DNA from 3 places in the Aquabacterium sp. A08 genome. Region 2 is predicted to be linked to each of the others. Evidence: riboswitches for the same ligand, from Rfam matches in the RefSeq annotation. Region 2 holds a riboswitch; each other region holds the start of a gene.
The links. Region 2 has a riboswitch for ZMP and ZTP ahead of glyA (serine hydroxymethyltransferase). Riboswitches for the same ligand answer to the same signal wherever they lie in the genome.

Region 1: it holds a riboswitch for ZMP and ZTP, as region 2 does, so the genes downstream of both, glyA (serine hydroxymethyltransferase) here and glyA (serine hydroxymethyltransferase) in region 2, are expected to answer to the same signal.
Region 3: it holds a riboswitch for ZMP and ZTP, as region 2 does, so the genes downstream of both, glyA (serine hydroxymethyltransferase) here and glyA (serine hydroxymethyltransferase) in region 2, are expected to answer to the same signal.

The regions. Positions count from the first base shown of each region.
Region 1 covers NZ_JAAQQT010000639.1:16,941-22,541, reverse strand. The annotation lists gene ribBA (bifunctional 3,4-dihydroxy-2-butanone-4-phosphate synthase/GTP cyclohydrolase II) at 1-970, opposite strand, end outside; gene HA630_RS13520 (riboflavin synthase) at 983-1,624, opposite strand; gene nrdR (transcriptional regulator NrdR) at 1,676-2,125, opposite strand; gene glyA (serine hydroxymethyltransferase) at 2,133-3,377, opposite strand; ZMP/ZTP riboswitch at 3,414-3,549, opposite strand; gene HA630_RS13505 (lytic transglycosylase domain-containing protein) at 3,557-4,414, opposite strand; gene HA630_RS13500 (DUF1841 family protein) at 4,927-5,361, opposite strand; gene HA630_RS13495 (trimeric intracellular cation channel family protein) at 5,384-5,601, opposite strand, start outside.
Region 2 covers NZ_JAAQQT010000640.1:16,877-22,477, reverse strand. The annotation lists gene ribBA (bifunctional 3,4-dihydroxy-2-butanone-4-phosphate synthase/GTP cyclohydrolase II) at 1-906, opposite strand, end outside; gene HA630_RS13765 (riboflavin synthase) at 919-1,560, opposite strand; gene nrdR (transcriptional regulator NrdR) at 1,612-2,061, opposite strand; gene glyA (serine hydroxymethyltransferase) at 2,069-3,313, opposite strand; ZMP/ZTP riboswitch at 3,350-3,485, opposite strand; gene HA630_RS13750 (lytic transglycosylase domain-containing protein) at 3,493-4,350, opposite strand; gene HA630_RS13745 (DUF1841 family protein) at 4,863-5,297, opposite strand; gene HA630_RS13740 (trimeric intracellular cation channel family protein) at 5,320-5,601, opposite strand, start outside.
Region 3 covers NZ_JAAQQT010000616.1:31,447-37,047, forward strand. The annotation lists gene HA630_RS10760 (MaoC family dehydratase) at 1-391, opposite strand, end outside; gene HA630_RS10765 (sulfite exporter TauE/SafE family protein) at 451-1,221, opposite strand; gene HA630_RS10770 (trimeric intracellular cation channel family protein) at 1,263-1,901, shown strand; gene HA630_RS10775 (DUF1841 family protein) at 1,924-2,358, shown strand; gene HA630_RS10780 (lytic transglycosylase domain-containing protein) at 2,871-3,728, shown strand; ZMP/ZTP riboswitch at 3,736-3,871, shown strand; gene glyA (serine hydroxymethyltransferase) at 3,908-5,152, shown strand; gene nrdR (transcriptional regulator NrdR) at 5,160-5,601, shown strand, end outside.

The DNA of each region.
Region 1 (5,601 bases), on a different contig from region 2:
CTTGCGCCGAGCGGGCGGTGCCCTCGAACTGCGCCAGCAGCTGCTCACCGCTTTCGCCACAGTTCAGCAGCACCACCACGCCGCGGCCCCGGTCGGCCATGTGGCGCAGGCTGGTTTCCAGCGTCCAGGAGTGCATGGCGCGGTCCACCTCCAGCGCGTCCAGCACGCTCAACGGCTCGTGTACCCGCACGCTCACCGTGTCGGTGGCGCCCCAGCTGCCCTTGACCAGGGCCAGGTGCACCGCGCCGCTGGGCTGGTCGCGGTAGGCGTGCGCGGTGAACTCGCCAAACGCCGTCTGCAGCGGGCGCTGGCCCACCTTCTCCACCAGGCTTTCCACCCGGCTGCGGTGTTCGATCAGGTCGGCAATGGTGCCGATCTTCAGGCCGTGCTCGGCGGCGAACAGCTGCAGGTCCGGTAGGCGCGCCATGGTGCCGTCGTCCTTCATGATCTCGCAGATCACCGCCGACGGCGAGCAGCCGGCCATGGCCGCCAGGTCGCAGCCGGCTTCGGTGTGGCCGGCGCGCATCAGCACCCCGCCCTCGACCGCCTGCAGCGGGAAGATGTGACCAGGCTGCACCAGATCGGCGGCTTGGGCGTTGGCGGCCACCGCCACCTGCACGGTGCGGGCGCGGTCGGCGGCCGAAATGCCGGTGGTCACGCCCTCGGCCGCTTCGATGGACACGGTGAAGGCCGTGCCCATTTTGGTGCCGTTGCGCGGCACCATGGGCGGCAGTTGCAGGCGTTCGCAGCGTTCGCGCGTCAGCGTCAGGCAGATCAGGCCGCGGCCAAAGCGCGCCATGAAGTTGATCGCTTCGGGCGTCACGTGGTCGGCGGCGAGCACCAGGTCGCCTTCGTTCTCGCGGTCTTCCTCGTCCACCAGGATGACGATCTTGCCGGCCTTCATGTCGGCAACGATGTCTTCCACGGGCGAGATGGCGACCGGCGCCAGAGGGGTGTTGGGGGTGGTCATGGGAGGTGGGGTTCAGGCGCTGGCCGTCGCGGCGGTGGCCGGGGCGCCCAGCATGCGCTCGACGTAGCGCGCGATCAGGTCGATTTCCAGGTTCACCGGGCTGCCGCTTTGCAGCTGGCCCAGGGCGGTGTGTTCCACCGTGTGCGGGATCAGGTTGATGCTGCATTCGCAGCCTTCGGGCAGGTCTTGCACCCGGTTGACGGTCAGGCTCACGCCGTTGACGGTGATCGAGCCTTTGTAGGCCAGGTACTTGCCCAGGGCGGCGGGCGCCCGCACCCGCAGTTCCCAGCTTTCGCCCACGCGCGCAAAGTGGCTGACGTGCCCGATACCGTCCACGTGGCCCGACACGATGTGCCCGCCCAGGCGGTCGTGGGCGCGCAGCGCCTTTTCCAGGTTCACCGGGCCGGGCTGGTCCAGACCGGCGGTCTTGTCCAGCGATTCGGCCGAGATGTCGATGGTGAAGCGCTGCTGCGCCGGGTCCAGGGTGGTCACGGTCATGCAGGCGCCGTTGAGCGCGATGCTGTCGCCCAGGCCCACGTCGTCGAGGTAGCCGGGCGGCGCCTCCAGGGTCAGGCGTTTGCCGTGTTGCGAAGAAGAACCCAAGGGGTGGACGGCGGCGATGCGCCCCACGCCGGTGATGATGCCGGTGAACATCCCGCTATTGTCGCAGGATTGGCCCGGCCCCGGGCGGCGGTGGCCGGCCGGTCACTGGCGCACTTCGTCGACCAGGGTCTTGAACTCGTCGATGTCCTCGAAGCTGCGGTACACGCTGGCGAAGCGGATGTAGGCCACTTGGTCGAGTTTTTTCAGCTCGCGCATCACCATTTCGCCCAGGCGGTGCGAGGGCACCTCGCGCGCGGGCAGGCTCAGCAGCTTTTCCTCGATGTGTTCCATGGCCGCGTCCACCTGTTCGGTGCTGACGGGGCGTTTGCGCAGGGCCAGGGCGAAGCTGGCGCGCAGTTTGGCCGGGTCGTAGTCGATGCGCCGGCCGTCCTTTTTCACCACGGCCGGGAAGGTGACCTCCGGCCGTTCGTAGGTGGTGAAGCGTTTGTCGCAGGCGCCGCAGCGGCGTCGGCGGCGGATGAAGGTCCCCTCCTCGGCGACACGCGTCTCCACCACCTGGGTGTCGGCGTGGCCGCAGAAGGGGCACTTCATGGCCGGTTTACTTGTACACCGGGAAGCGGGCGGTCAGGGCGTTGACCTTGGCACGCACCGCTTCGATGTTGGCCGGGTCGCGCGGGTTGTCCAGCACGTCGGCGATCAGGTGGGCGGTGGCGCGGGCCTCTTCGTCCTTGAAGCCGCGGGTGGTCATGGCCGGGGTGCCGATGCGCACGCCGCTGGTCACCATCGGCTTTTCCGGGTCATTCGGAATCGCGTTCTTGTTGATGGTCATGTGGGCGGCACCCAGCACGGCCTCGGCTTCCTTGCCGGTGATGCCCTTGGCGCGCAGGTCCACCAGCATCACGTGGCTTTCGGTGCGGCCGCTGACGATGCGCAGACCGCGCTGGGTCAGCGTTTCGGCCACGATCTGTGCGTTCTTCACGACCTGTTGCTGGTAGGCCTTGAATTCGGGGGTCAAGGCTTCCTTGAAGGCCACGGCCTTGGCGGCAATGACGTGCATCAGCGGGCCGCCCTGCAGGCCGGGGAAGATGGCGCTGTTGATGGCCTTCTCGTGCTCGGCCTTCATCAGGATGATGCCGCCGCGCGGGCCGCGCAGGCTCTTGTGGGTGGTGGAGGTCACCACGTCGGCGAACGGCACCGGGTTGGGGTACACGCCCGCGGCGATCAAGCCGGCGTAGTGGGCCATGTCCACCATGAAGATGGCGCCGATTTCCTTGGCGATCTTCGCGAAACGCTCGAAATCGATGCGCAGGCTGTAGGCGGACGCGCCGGCCACGATCAGCTTGGGGCGGTGCTCGCGCGCCTTGGCTTCCATGGCGTCGTAGTCGATTTCTTCCTGGGCGTTCAGGCCGTAGGACACGACGTTGAACCACTTGCCCGACATGTTCAGCGGCATGCCGTGGGTCAGGTGGCCGCCTTCGGCCAGGCTCATGCCCATGATGGTGTCGCCGGGCTTGAGGAAGGCCAGGAACACGGCCTCGTTGGCCGAGGCGCCGCAGTGCGGCTGCACGTTGGCGGCGTCGGCACCGAACAGTTGCTTGACGCGGTCGATGGCCAGTTGTTCGGCCACGTCCACGTACTCGCAGCCGCCGTAGTAGCGCTTGCCGGGGTAGCCCTCGGCGTACTTGTTGGTGAGTTGGGTGCCCTGGGCAGCCATCACGGCCGGCGAGGCGTAGTTTTCGCTGGCGATCAGCTCGATGTGGTGTTCCTGGCGCGCGTTTTCGGCCTGGATGGCGGCGAACAGCTCGGGGTCGGTCTGTTCGATGAGGATGTTGCGGTCGTACATGGCAGTCCTGGAGTCGTCGAATGACCCTTGGTGACCAAGGGCTGCCCAGGCGAACGGCACAACACCCGCCGGCGGTGACGGCAGGGCGGCGCGCTTCCCCGTGGTAAGCCCACGTCAGTCACTTGGCGCCGGCCAGGGCCGGCGGGACCTATCGCCAGTCGCGCGCGAACGGGATTTTATCAGGACGCCTGCGGCAGCGCCCCGGTCTGGGTTGGGCTGGCTTCGGCTTCCAGTTCGGCGTCAACGCTCTGTGGCGCTTGGGGGCCTGTGGGCACCACGGTGCGGCGCTGGTGGGCGTTGAAGGCCACGCGCTGGCCCTGGGCCACGCGCTGCAGCCGCTCGTGCTCCGACAGGACCTTGTCGATGTAGTCCTGGCCGCTGCTGGACACCGCGCCGACGTACAGGCGCAGCCCACCTTCGACGCTGCCGGCGCGGCGGATGGTTTCCTGCAGCACCTGGGCCCCGACCCGCAGGTTGCTCACCGGGTCGAACGCGGCCAGGCGGCCACCGAAGTCCTCGTACTTGTCGGCATGCACCCGGGTCATCACCTGCATCAGACCCTGGGCGCCCACCGGGCTGGCCGCGAACGGGTTGAAGCGCGATTCGATCGCCATCACCGCCAGGATCAGCGTCGGGTCCAGGCGGGCGCGGTCGCCGATCTCGAAGGCCTCGGCCACCAGCGCGCCGATGGGTTCCGGCGCCACGCGGTATTTGCGGCTGAGCCAGTCGGCCACCTGGGCCTGCTCGCGGGGCAGGGCCTTGGGGTTGGTCGCGGTCACGCGGTCCACCGCGCTGGGGTCGGCGGGGATCTCGCCGTTCTGCGACTGGCGCTCTTCCAGCCAGCCGAACAGCTGGCGTTCGGCGCTGCTGCGCAGGTCCGGCTGGCTGACGAACAGCACCAGGCAGGCGGCGAGCAGCAGGCCCAGCAGGGCCAGGCTGTTGTGGGTCACGGACACAAAACCCTGGGCCACGTCCTTGAACGCGGTCTGGGTCACTTGCAGGGCCCCGGACAAGCGGGGCATTTGGGGCGCTGGCATAGCACTCTCCTTTCTGGGCGTCGGGGCGGGCGGTTGAAGCCCGGCGGCGCGAGATTGGGGGGTCGCCATCGACCGCCATGGTGCGGTCAACTGGGCCGGTTTCGGCGGCGTCTAAGGGTTCTCACGGATGAAAGTGGCGCGATGTTAGGGGGATCGACATTACCAGTCAATACTTATGAACATTCTTTTTATGCAATAAAAAGAATATGAATTCGGCGCCGCAGGGGCGCCCGTGGGCAAAAAAATGCCAATGAACGGGGGGTGGGCGATTGGCAAAATCAGTTGGCCACAGGGGCCAATGCCACTACACTGAAACTGTCGGTGGTGACGCTTCAAGCACAGTTCCCACCGGCCACTGCCCGCGGTCCAGTCCGCTGGATTGCCTGGCAATCAACGGGAAGCAATACCTTGCTTCCGGCGGGGTGAGACATCCAACTTCCATTCCGCCCATCGGCACGAACTGGGTTCTGCCGAAAGCCCTGGCGGGTGCAGCCTGCCGGGGCTTTTTCTTTTCAGTCCCGGGTCGCGCGGGCCCGCACCGCGTCGATGTAGGCCTGCCCGTCGGGCGGCCGGCCGCTGCGCTGGCTTTCCCAGAGCATGCGGCCCAGGCAGTCCATCACCTGGTGGTGGGCGTCGTGCACCGAATCGAGCCGCGCGGCCAGCAGTTCCACCGCCTGGCGGATGCCCAGGGGCTGGTCGATCGAGCATTGTTCACTGATGCTCAGGTGCATGGACAGGTGCAAGAACGGGTTGTCGCGCGCTTCGGCGGCCTCGTGCATGCGGCGCAAGGCCGCGTCCACGTCGGCCAACTCGGCGTGGTATTCGGGGTGGCGCTGGATCCACTCATGGGCCAGCACCTCGATGGCCTCCATCGGCGCGGCGTGCTGGGCTTTGTCGTACACCGCACAGAAGAAGCGGCGCACATCGGCTTGGGAGGGGGCGAACATGGCTATCGGTTCAAAAAAAGGATCAGATGCGCCAGGCCGGCAGCGACCAGTTGCGCCACAGTGCCAGACCGCGCAGGCCGGCCGTCACCAGCACGCACACCAGCAGGGCCTGGCTCGGGGAGCCGCTGAACTGCCACCAGCCGACGTAGGCCCAGCCGCCCACAAAGGCGCAGACCGCGTAGGGCTGGTGGTCGTGGAAGGCGCGCGGGATTTCGTTGCACACCATGTCGCGCAGCACGC
Region 2 (5,601 bases):
CAGCAGCACCACCACGCCGCGGCCCCGGTCGGCCATGTGGCGCAGGCTGGTTTCCAGCGTCCAGGAGTGCATGGCGCGGTCCACCTCCAGCGCGTCCAGCACGCTCAACGGCTCGTGTACCCGCACGCTCACCGTGTCGGTGGCGCCCCAGCTGCCCTTGACCAGGGCCAGGTGCACCGCGCCGCTGGGCTGGTCGCGGTAGGCGTGCGCGGTGAACTCGCCAAACGCCGTCTGCAGCGGGCGCTGGCCCACCTTCTCCACCAGGCTTTCCACCCGGCTGCGGTGTTCGATCAGGTCGGCAATGGTGCCGATCTTCAGGCCGTGCTCGGCGGCGAACAGCTGCAGGTCCGGTAGGCGCGCCATGGTGCCGTCGTCCTTCATGATCTCGCAGATCACCGCCGACGGCGAGCAGCCGGCCATGGCCGCCAGGTCGCAGCCGGCTTCGGTGTGGCCGGCGCGCATCAGCACCCCGCCCTCGACCGCCTGCAGCGGGAAGATGTGACCAGGCTGCACCAGATCGGCGGCTTGGGCGTTGGCGGCCACCGCCACCTGCACGGTGCGGGCGCGGTCGGCGGCCGAAATGCCGGTGGTCACGCCCTCGGCCGCTTCGATGGACACGGTGAAGGCCGTGCCCATTTTGGTGCCGTTGCGCGGCACCATGGGCGGCAGTTGCAGGCGTTCGCAGCGTTCGCGCGTCAGCGTCAGGCAGATCAGGCCGCGGCCAAAGCGCGCCATGAAGTTGATCGCTTCGGGCGTCACGTGGTCGGCGGCGAGCACCAGGTCGCCTTCGTTCTCGCGGTCTTCCTCGTCCACCAGGATGACGATCTTGCCGGCCTTCATGTCGGCAACGATGTCTTCCACGGGCGAGATGGCGACCGGCGCCAGAGGGGTGTTGGGGGTGGTCATGGGAGGTGGGGTTCAGGCGCTGGCCGTCGCGGCGGTGGCCGGGGCGCCCAGCATGCGCTCGACGTAGCGCGCGATCAGGTCGATTTCCAGGTTCACCGGGCTGCCGCTTTGCAGCTGGCCCAGGGCGGTGTGTTCCACCGTGTGCGGGATCAGGTTGATGCTGCATTCGCAGCCTTCGGGCAGGTCTTGCACCCGGTTGACGGTCAGGCTCACGCCGTTGACGGTGATCGAGCCTTTGTAGGCCAGGTACTTGCCCAGGGCGGCGGGCGCCCGCACCCGCAGTTCCCAGCTTTCGCCCACGCGCGCAAAGTGGCTGACGTGCCCGATACCGTCCACGTGGCCCGACACGATGTGCCCGCCCAGGCGGTCGTGGGCGCGCAGCGCCTTTTCCAGGTTCACCGGGCCGGGCTGGTCCAGACCGGCGGTCTTGTCCAGCGATTCGGCCGAGATGTCGATGGTGAAGCGCTGCTGCGCCGGGTCCAGGGTGGTCACGGTCATGCAGGCGCCGTTGAGCGCGATGCTGTCGCCCAGGCCCACGTCGTCGAGGTAGCCGGGCGGCGCCTCCAGGGTCAGGCGTTTGCCGTGTTGCGAAGAAGAACCCAAGGGGTGGACGGCGGCGATGCGCCCCACGCCGGTGATGATGCCGGTGAACATCCCGCTATTGTCGCAGGATTGGCCCGGCCCCGGGCGGCGGTGGCCGGCCGGTCACTGGCGCACTTCGTCGACCAGGGTCTTGAACTCGTCGATGTCCTCGAAGCTGCGGTACACGCTGGCGAAGCGGATGTAGGCCACTTGGTCGAGTTTTTTCAGCTCGCGCATCACCATTTCGCCCAGGCGGTGCGAGGGCACCTCGCGCGCGGGCAGGCTCAGCAGCTTTTCCTCGATGTGTTCCATGGCCGCGTCCACCTGTTCGGTGCTGACGGGGCGTTTGCGCAGGGCCAGGGCGAAGCTGGCGCGCAGTTTGGCCGGGTCGTAGTCGATGCGCCGGCCGTCCTTTTTCACCACGGCCGGGAAGGTGACCTCCGGCCGTTCGTAGGTGGTGAAGCGTTTGTCGCAGGCGCCGCAGCGGCGTCGGCGGCGGATGAAGGTCCCCTCCTCGGCGACACGCGTCTCCACCACCTGGGTGTCGGCGTGGCCGCAGAAGGGGCACTTCATGGCCGGTTTACTTGTACACCGGGAAGCGGGCGGTCAGGGCGTTGACCTTGGCACGCACCGCTTCGATGTTGGCCGGGTCGCGCGGGTTGTCCAGCACGTCGGCGATCAGGTGGGCGGTGGCGCGGGCCTCTTCGTCCTTGAAGCCGCGGGTGGTCATGGCCGGGGTGCCGATGCGCACGCCGCTGGTCACCATCGGCTTTTCCGGGTCATTCGGAATCGCGTTCTTGTTGATGGTCATGTGGGCGGCACCCAGCACGGCCTCGGCTTCCTTGCCGGTGATGCCCTTGGCGCGCAGGTCCACCAGCATCACGTGGCTTTCGGTGCGGCCGCTGACGATGCGCAGACCGCGCTGGGTCAGCGTTTCGGCCACGATCTGTGCGTTCTTCACGACCTGTTGCTGGTAGGCCTTGAATTCGGGGGTCAAGGCTTCCTTGAAGGCCACGGCCTTGGCGGCAATGACGTGCATCAGCGGGCCGCCCTGCAGGCCGGGGAAGATGGCGCTGTTGATGGCCTTCTCGTGCTCGGCCTTCATCAGGATGATGCCGCCGCGCGGGCCGCGCAGGCTCTTGTGGGTGGTGGAGGTCACCACGTCGGCGAACGGCACCGGGTTGGGGTACACGCCCGCGGCGATCAAGCCGGCGTAGTGGGCCATGTCCACCATGAAGATGGCGCCGATTTCCTTGGCGATCTTCGCGAAACGCTCGAAATCGATGCGCAGGCTGTAGGCGGACGCGCCGGCCACGATCAGCTTGGGGCGGTGCTCGCGCGCCTTGGCTTCCATGGCGTCGTAGTCGATTTCTTCCTGGGCGTTCAGGCCGTAGGACACGACGTTGAACCACTTGCCCGACATGTTCAGCGGCATGCCGTGGGTCAGGTGGCCGCCTTCGGCCAGGCTCATGCCCATGATGGTGTCGCCGGGCTTGAGGAAGGCCAGGAACACGGCCTCGTTGGCCGAGGCGCCGCAGTGCGGCTGCACGTTGGCGGCGTCGGCACCGAACAGTTGCTTGACGCGGTCGATGGCCAGTTGTTCGGCCACGTCCACGTACTCGCAGCCGCCGTAGTAGCGCTTGCCGGGGTAGCCCTCGGCGTACTTGTTGGTGAGTTGGGTGCCCTGGGCAGCCATCACGGCCGGCGAGGCGTAGTTTTCGCTGGCGATCAGCTCGATGTGGTGTTCCTGGCGCGCGTTTTCGGCCTGGATGGCGGCGAACAGCTCGGGGTCGGTCTGTTCGATGAGGATGTTGCGGTCGTACATGGCAGTCCTGGAGTCGTCGAATGACCCTTGGTGACCAAGGGCTGCCCAGGCGAACGGCACAACACCCGCCGGCGGTGACGGCAGGGCGGCGCGCTTCCCCGTGGTAAGCCCACGTCAGTCACTTGGCGCCGGCCAGGGCCGGCGGGACCTATCGCCAGTCGCGCGCGAACGGGATTTTATCAGGACGCCTGCGGCAGCGCCCCGGTCTGGGTTGGGCTGGCTTCGGCTTCCAGTTCGGCGTCAACGCTCTGTGGCGCTTGGGGGCCTGTGGGCACCACGGTGCGGCGCTGGTGGGCGTTGAAGGCCACGCGCTGGCCCTGGGCCACGCGCTGCAGCCGCTCGTGCTCCGACAGGACCTTGTCGATGTAGTCCTGGCCGCTGCTGGACACCGCGCCGACGTACAGGCGCAGCCCACCTTCGACGCTGCCGGCGCGGCGGATGGTTTCCTGCAGCACCTGGGCCCCGACCCGCAGGTTGCTCACCGGGTCGAACGCGGCCAGGCGGCCACCGAAGTCCTCGTACTTGTCGGCATGCACCCGGGTCATCACCTGCATCAGACCCTGGGCGCCCACCGGGCTGGCCGCGAACGGGTTGAAGCGCGATTCGATCGCCATCACCGCCAGGATCAGCGTCGGGTCCAGGCGGGCGCGGTCGCCGATCTCGAAGGCCTCGGCCACCAGCGCGCCGATGGGTTCCGGCGCCACGCGGTATTTGCGGCTGAGCCAGTCGGCCACCTGGGCCTGCTCGCGGGGCAGGGCCTTGGGGTTGGTCGCGGTCACGCGGTCCACCGCGCTGGGGTCGGCGGGGATCTCGCCGTTCTGCGACTGGCGCTCTTCCAGCCAGCCGAACAGCTGGCGTTCGGCGCTGCTGCGCAGGTCCGGCTGGCTGACGAACAGCACCAGGCAGGCGGCGAGCAGCAGGCCCAGCAGGGCCAGGCTGTTGTGGGTCACGGACACAAAACCCTGGGCCACGTCCTTGAACGCGGTCTGGGTCACTTGCAGGGCCCCGGACAAGCGGGGCATTTGGGGCGCTGGCATAGCACTCTCCTTTCTGGGCGTCGGGGCGGGCGGTTGAAGCCCGGCGGCGCGAGATTGGGGGGTCGCCATCGACCGCCATGGTGCGGTCAACTGGGCCGGTTTCGGCGGCGTCTAAGGGTTCTCACGGATGAAAGTGGCGCGATGTTAGGGGGATCGACATTACCAGTCAATACTTATGAACATTCTTTTTATGCAATAAAAAGAATATGAATTCGGCGCCGCAGGGGCGCCCGTGGGCAAAAAAATGCCAATGAACGGGGGGTGGGCGATTGGCAAAATCAGTTGGCCACAGGGGCCAATGCCACTACACTGAAACTGTCGGTGGTGACGCTTCAAGCACAGTTCCCACCGGCCACTGCCCGCGGTCCAGTCCGCTGGATTGCCTGGCAATCAACGGGAAGCAATACCTTGCTTCCGGCGGGGTGAGACATCCAACTTCCATTCCGCCCATCGGCACGAACTGGGTTCTGCCGAAAGCCCTGGCGGGTGCAGCCTGCCGGGGCTTTTTCTTTTCAGTCCCGGGTCGCGCGGGCCCGCACCGCGTCGATGTAGGCCTGCCCGTCGGGCGGCCGGCCGCTGCGCTGGCTTTCCCAGAGCATGCGGCCCAGGCAGTCCATCACCTGGTGGTGGGCGTCGTGCACCGAATCGAGCCGCGCGGCCAGCAGTTCCACCGCCTGGCGGATGCCCAGGGGCTGGTCGATCGAGCATTGTTCACTGATGCTCAGGTGCATGGACAGGTGCAAGAACGGGTTGTCGCGCGCTTCGGCGGCCTCGTGCATGCGGCGCAAGGCCGCGTCCACGTCGGCCAACTCGGCGTGGTATTCGGGGTGGCGCTGGATCCACTCATGGGCCAGCACCTCGATGGCCTCCATCGGCGCGGCGTGCTGGGCTTTGTCGTACACCGCACAGAAGAAGCGGCGCACATCGGCTTGGGAGGGGGCGAACATGGCTATCGGTTCAAAAAAAGGATCAGATGCGCCAGGCCGGCAGCGACCAGTTGCGCCACAGTGCCAGACCGCGCAGGCCGGCCGTCACCAGCACGCACACCAGCAGGGCCTGGCTCGGGGAGCCGCTGAACTGCCACCAGCCGACGTAGGCCCAGCCGCCCACAAAGGCGCAGACCGCGTAGGGCTGGTGGTCGTGGAAGGCGCGCGGGATTTCGTTGCACACCATGTCGCGCAGCACGCCGCCGAACACGCCGGTGACCACGCCCATGAGCACCGCCACCAGCATAGGCGAGCCGCTGTGCAG
Region 3 (5,601 bases), on a different contig from region 2:
CGCTCACGTCCCAGGTCGATTGTCGCCCGCGCGGCTCGATCGGGTCGCAGGCTTTCAGCGTGAAATGCGCGCGCAACCGGCTGCCCACCGGCACCGGCGCGGTGAAGCGCACCCGGTTCATGCCGTAGTTGACCCCCATGCGCACCTCGTCGACCCGCAGGGCCGACTCCAGAAACGCCGGCATCAGCGACAGGGTCAGGAAACCGTGCGCCACAGGCGCGCCGAACGGCCCCTGCCGCGCGCGCTCGGGGTCCACGTGGATCCACTGGTGGTCGCCGGTGGCGTCGGCGAAGCGTTGAACCTGGGCCTGGGTGACTTCGTGCCAGTCGCTCACGGCCACGGGCTGGCCGACGCAGGCCGCGAGTTCGTCGAGGGTGCAAAAAGTGCGCATGCCGCCACTGTAGTCCGAGCGGCGGACGCGCCCTGTCCGGCCAGCGACAGGCCAGCGTCTCAGAACCAGCCGTCCCAAACCAGCTTGACGCCGGTCAGGCCCATGCCCCAGTGGATCAGCCAGTAAAACAGCCGGGCGTCGATGCGGCGCGCCAGCGTCACCCCGATCCAGACCCCCAGCGGCGCCAGCGGCAGCAGCACCAGCGAAGTAGCGAAGTTGCGCGTGTCCAGCAGCCCCAGCCACGCATAGGGCAGCCATTTGCTGAGGTTGACCGCGAAAAACAGAAAAGCCATGGTGGCGGTGAACACCACCGGCCGCAGCCGCAAGGGCAGCACGTAGGCGTTGACCGGCGGGCCGCCCGCGTGCGCCACAAAACTGGTGAAACCGGCGGTGACCGTCAGCACCGCGCCCACCCAACGGGGCGGGGCCGGGGCGTCGGCGCGCGGGGGAAACAGCAGCCGCTGGGCCAGGAACAGCAAGGTGACCACGCCGACGACACCGGCCACCAGTCGGGCATCGACGACCCGGAACAGCACCGTGCCCAGCAGCGTGCCCAGCAGGGCAAACGGCAGCAGAAAGGCCAGCAGCCGGCGGTCCAGGTCTTTGCGGAAGGCGGCCATGCCCAGCACATCCATCACCAGCAGCAACGGCATGAGGATGGCCGCGGCCTGCGGCACGGTCACCGCCAGGGCCATCAAAGGCACCGCGAGCGAACCGAAACCAGAGCCGAATCCGCTTTTGCTGATGCCCATGAGCAGCACGGCCGGCACCGCCACGGCGTAGAACCACGGGTCGGCAATGGGGGCAAAGGGTAAAGCGGCAAAGTCCATGGCTGGGCAGGCATGGTAGCGGAGCGCTACCATCGCAGCCCATGCAAGACCTCAATCCCTGGGCCGAGCACCTGCGTCTGGCGGTCGAAGTGGCCGCCACGCTGGCGTTTGCCCTGTCGGGCCTGTTCGCGGCCGCGCGCAAGCGCCTGGACGCGGTGGGCGTGTTCACCGTGACCTTTCTGGCCGCATTCGGCGGCGGCACCCTGCGCGACCTGCTGCTGGACCAGCGCCCCTTCTTCTGGGCCGCCCACGTGCACTGGCTCTGGGCCCTGATGGCCCTGACCGTGGGCGCCATGCTGTTTGTGCGGCACCGCCACTTCGAGCCCACCGAGCGCGCGATGCAGTGGCCCGACGCGCTGGGCCTGGGCCTGTTCGCGGCCGCCGGGGTGAGCAAGGCCCTGCACAGCGGCTCGCCTATGCTGGTGGCGGTGCTCATGGGCGTGGTCACCGGCGTGTTCGGCGGCGTGCTGCGCGACATGGTGTGCAACGAAATCCCGCGCGCCTTCCACGACCACCAGCCCTACGCGGTCTGCGCCTTTGTGGGCGGCTGGGCCTACGTCGGCTGGTGGCAGTTCAGCGGCTCCCCGAGCCAGGCCCTGCTGGTGTGCGTGCTGGTGACGGCCGGCCTGCGCGGTCTGGCACTGTGGCGCAACTGGTCGCTGCCGGCCTGGCGCATCTGATCCTTTTTTTGAACCGATAGCCATGTTCGCCCCCTCCCAAGCCGATGTGCGCCGCTTCTTCTGTGCGGTGTACGACAAAGCCCAGCACGCCGCGCCGATGGAGGCCATCGAGGTGCTGGCCCATGAGTGGATCCAGCGCCACCCCGAATACCACGCCGAGTTGGCCGACGTGGACGCGGCCTTGCGCCGCATGCACGAGGCCGCCGAAGCGCGCGACAACCCGTTCTTGCACCTGTCCATGCACCTGAGCATCAGTGAACAATGCTCGATCGACCAGCCCCTGGGCATCCGCCAGGCGGTGGAACTGCTGGCCGCGCGGCTCGATTCGGTGCACGACGCCCACCACCAGGTGATGGACTGCCTGGGCCGCATGCTCTGGGAAAGCCAGCGCAGCGGCCGGCCGCCCGACGGGCAGGCCTACATCGACGCGGTGCGGGCCCGCGCGACCCGGGACTGAAAAGAAAAAGCCCCGGCAGGCTGCACCCGCCAGGGCTTTCGGCAGAACCCAGTTCGTGCCGATGGGCGGAATGGAAGTTGGATGTCTCACCCCGCCGGAAGCAAGGTATTGCTTCCCGTTGATTGCCAGGCAATCCAGCGGACTGGACCGCGGGCAGTGGCCGGTGGGAACTGTGCTTGAAGCGTCACCACCGACAGTTTCAGTGTAGTGGCATTGGCCCCTGTGGCCAACTGATTTTGCCAATCGCCCACCCCCCGTTCATTGGCATTTTTTTGCCCACGGGCGCCCCTGCGGCGCCGAATTCATATTCTTTTTATTGCATAAAAAGAATGTTCATAAGTATTGACTGGTAATGTCGATCCCCCTAACATCGCGCCACTTTCATCCGTGAGAACCCTTAGACGCCGCCGAAACCGGCCCAGTTGACCGCACCATGGCGGTCGATGGCGACCCCCCAATCTCGCGCCGCCGGGCTTCAACCGCCCGCCCCGACGCCCAGAAAGGAGAGTGCTATGCCAGCGCCCCAAATGCCCCGCTTGTCCGGGGCCCTGCAAGTGACCCAGACCGCGTTCAAGGACGTGGCCCAGGGTTTTGTGTCCGTGACCCACAACAGCCTGGCCCTGCTGGGCCTGCTGCTCGCCGCCTGCCTGGTGCTGTTCGTCAGCCAGCCGGACCTGCGCAGCAGCGCCGAACGCCAGCTGTTCGGCTGGCTGGAAGAGCGCCAGTCGCAGAACGGCGAGATCCCCGCCGACCCCAGCGCGGTGGACCGCGTGACCGCGACCAACCCCAAGGCCCTGCCCCGCGAGCAGGCCCAGGTGGCCGACTGGCTCAGCCGCAAATACCGCGTGGCGCCGGAACCCATCGGCGCGCTGGTGGCCGAGGCCTTCGAGATCGGCGACCGCGCCCGCCTGGACCCGACGCTGATCCTGGCGGTGATGGCGATCGAATCGCGCTTCAACCCGTTCGCGGCCAGCCCGGTGGGCGCCCAGGGTCTGATGCAGGTGATGACCCGGGTGCATGCCGACAAGTACGAGGACTTCGGTGGCCGCCTGGCCGCGTTCGACCCGGTGAGCAACCTGCGGGTCGGGGCCCAGGTGCTGCAGGAAACCATCCGCCGCGCCGGCAGCGTCGAAGGTGGGCTGCGCCTGTACGTCGGCGCGGTGTCCAGCAGCGGCCAGGACTACATCGACAAGGTCCTGTCGGAGCACGAGCGGCTGCAGCGCGTGGCCCAGGGCCAGCGCGTGGCCTTCAACGCCCACCAGCGCCGCACCGTGGTGCCCACAGGCCCCCAAGCGCCACAGAGCGTTGACGCCGAACTGGAAGCCGAAGCCAGCCCAACCCAGACCGGGGCGCTGCCGCAGGCGTCCTGATAAAATCCCGTTCGCGCGCGACTGGCGATAGGTCCCGCCGGCCCTGGCCGGCGCCAAGTGACTGACGTGGGCTTACCACGGGGAAGCGCGCCGCCCTGCCGTCACCGCCGGCGGGTGTTGTGCCGTTCGCCTGGGCAGCCCTTGGTCACCAAGGGTCATTCGACGACTCCAGGACTGCCATGTACGACCGCAACATCCTCATCGAACAGACCGACCCCGAGCTGTTCGCCGCCATCCAGGCCGAAAACGCGCGCCAGGAACACCACATCGAGCTGATCGCCAGCGAAAACTACGCCTCGCCGGCCGTGATGGCTGCCCAGGGCACCCAACTCACCAACAAGTACGCCGAGGGCTACCCCGGCAAGCGCTACTACGGCGGCTGCGAGTACGTGGACGTGGCCGAACAACTGGCCATCGACCGCGTCAAGCAACTGTTCGGTGCCGACGCCGCCAACGTGCAGCCGCACTGCGGCGCCTCGGCCAACGAGGCCGTGTTCCTGGCCTTCCTCAAGCCCGGCGACACCATCATGGGCATGAGCCTGGCCGAAGGCGGCCACCTGACCCACGGCATGCCGCTGAACATGTCGGGCAAGTGGTTCAACGTCGTGTCCTACGGCCTGAACGCCCAGGAAGAAATCGACTACGACGCCATGGAAGCCAAGGCGCGCGAGCACCGCCCCAAGCTGATCGTGGCCGGCGCGTCCGCCTACAGCCTGCGCATCGATTTCGAGCGTTTCGCGAAGATCGCCAAGGAAATCGGCGCCATCTTCATGGTGGACATGGCCCACTACGCCGGCTTGATCGCCGCGGGCGTGTACCCCAACCCGGTGCCGTTCGCCGACGTGGTGACCTCCACCACCCACAAGAGCCTGCGCGGCCCGCGCGGCGGCATCATCCTGATGAAGGCCGAGCACGAGAAGGCCATCAACAGCGCCATCTTCCCCGGCCTGCAGGGCGGCCCGCTGATGCACGTCATTGCCGCCAAGGCCGTGGCCTTCAAGGAAGCCTTGACCCCCGAATTCAAGGCCTACCAGCAACAGGTCGTGAAGAACGCACAGATCGTGGCCGAAACGCTGACCCAGCGCGGTCTGCGCATCGTCAGCGGCCGCACCGAAAGCCACGTGATGCTGGTGGACCTGCGCGCCAAGGGCATCACCGGCAAGGAAGCCGAGGCCGTGCTGGGTGCCGCCCACATGACCATCAACAAGAACGCGATTCCGAATGACCCGGAAAAGCCGATGGTGACCAGCGGCGTGCGCATCGGCACCCCGGCCATGACCACCCGCGGCTTCAAGGACGAAGAGGCCCGCGCCACCGCCCACCTGATCGCCGACGTGCTGGACAACCCGCGCGACCCGGCCAACATCGAAGCGGTGCGTGCCAAGGTCAACGCCCTGACCGCCCGCTTCCCGGTGTACAAGTAAACCGGCCATGAAGTGCCCCTTCTGCGGCCACGCCGACACCCAGGTGGTGGAGACGCGTGTCGCCGAGGAGGGGACCTTCATCCGCCGCCGACGCCGCTGCGGCGCCTGCGACAAACGCTTCACCACCTACGAACGGCCGGAGGTCACCTTCCCGGCCGTGGTGAAAAAGGACGGCCGGCGCATCGACTACGACCCGGCCAAACTGCGCGCCAGCTTCGCCCTGGCCCTGCGCAAACGCCCCGTCAGCACCGAACAGGTGGACGCGGCCATGGAACACATCGAGGAAAAGCTGCTGAGCCTGCCCGCGCGCGAGGTGCCCTCGCACCGCCTGGGCGAAATGGTGATGCGCGAGCTGAAAAAACTCGACCAAGTGGCCTACATCCGCTTCGCCAGCGTGTACCGCAGCTTCGAGGACATCGACGAGTTCAAGACCCTGGTCGACGAAGTGC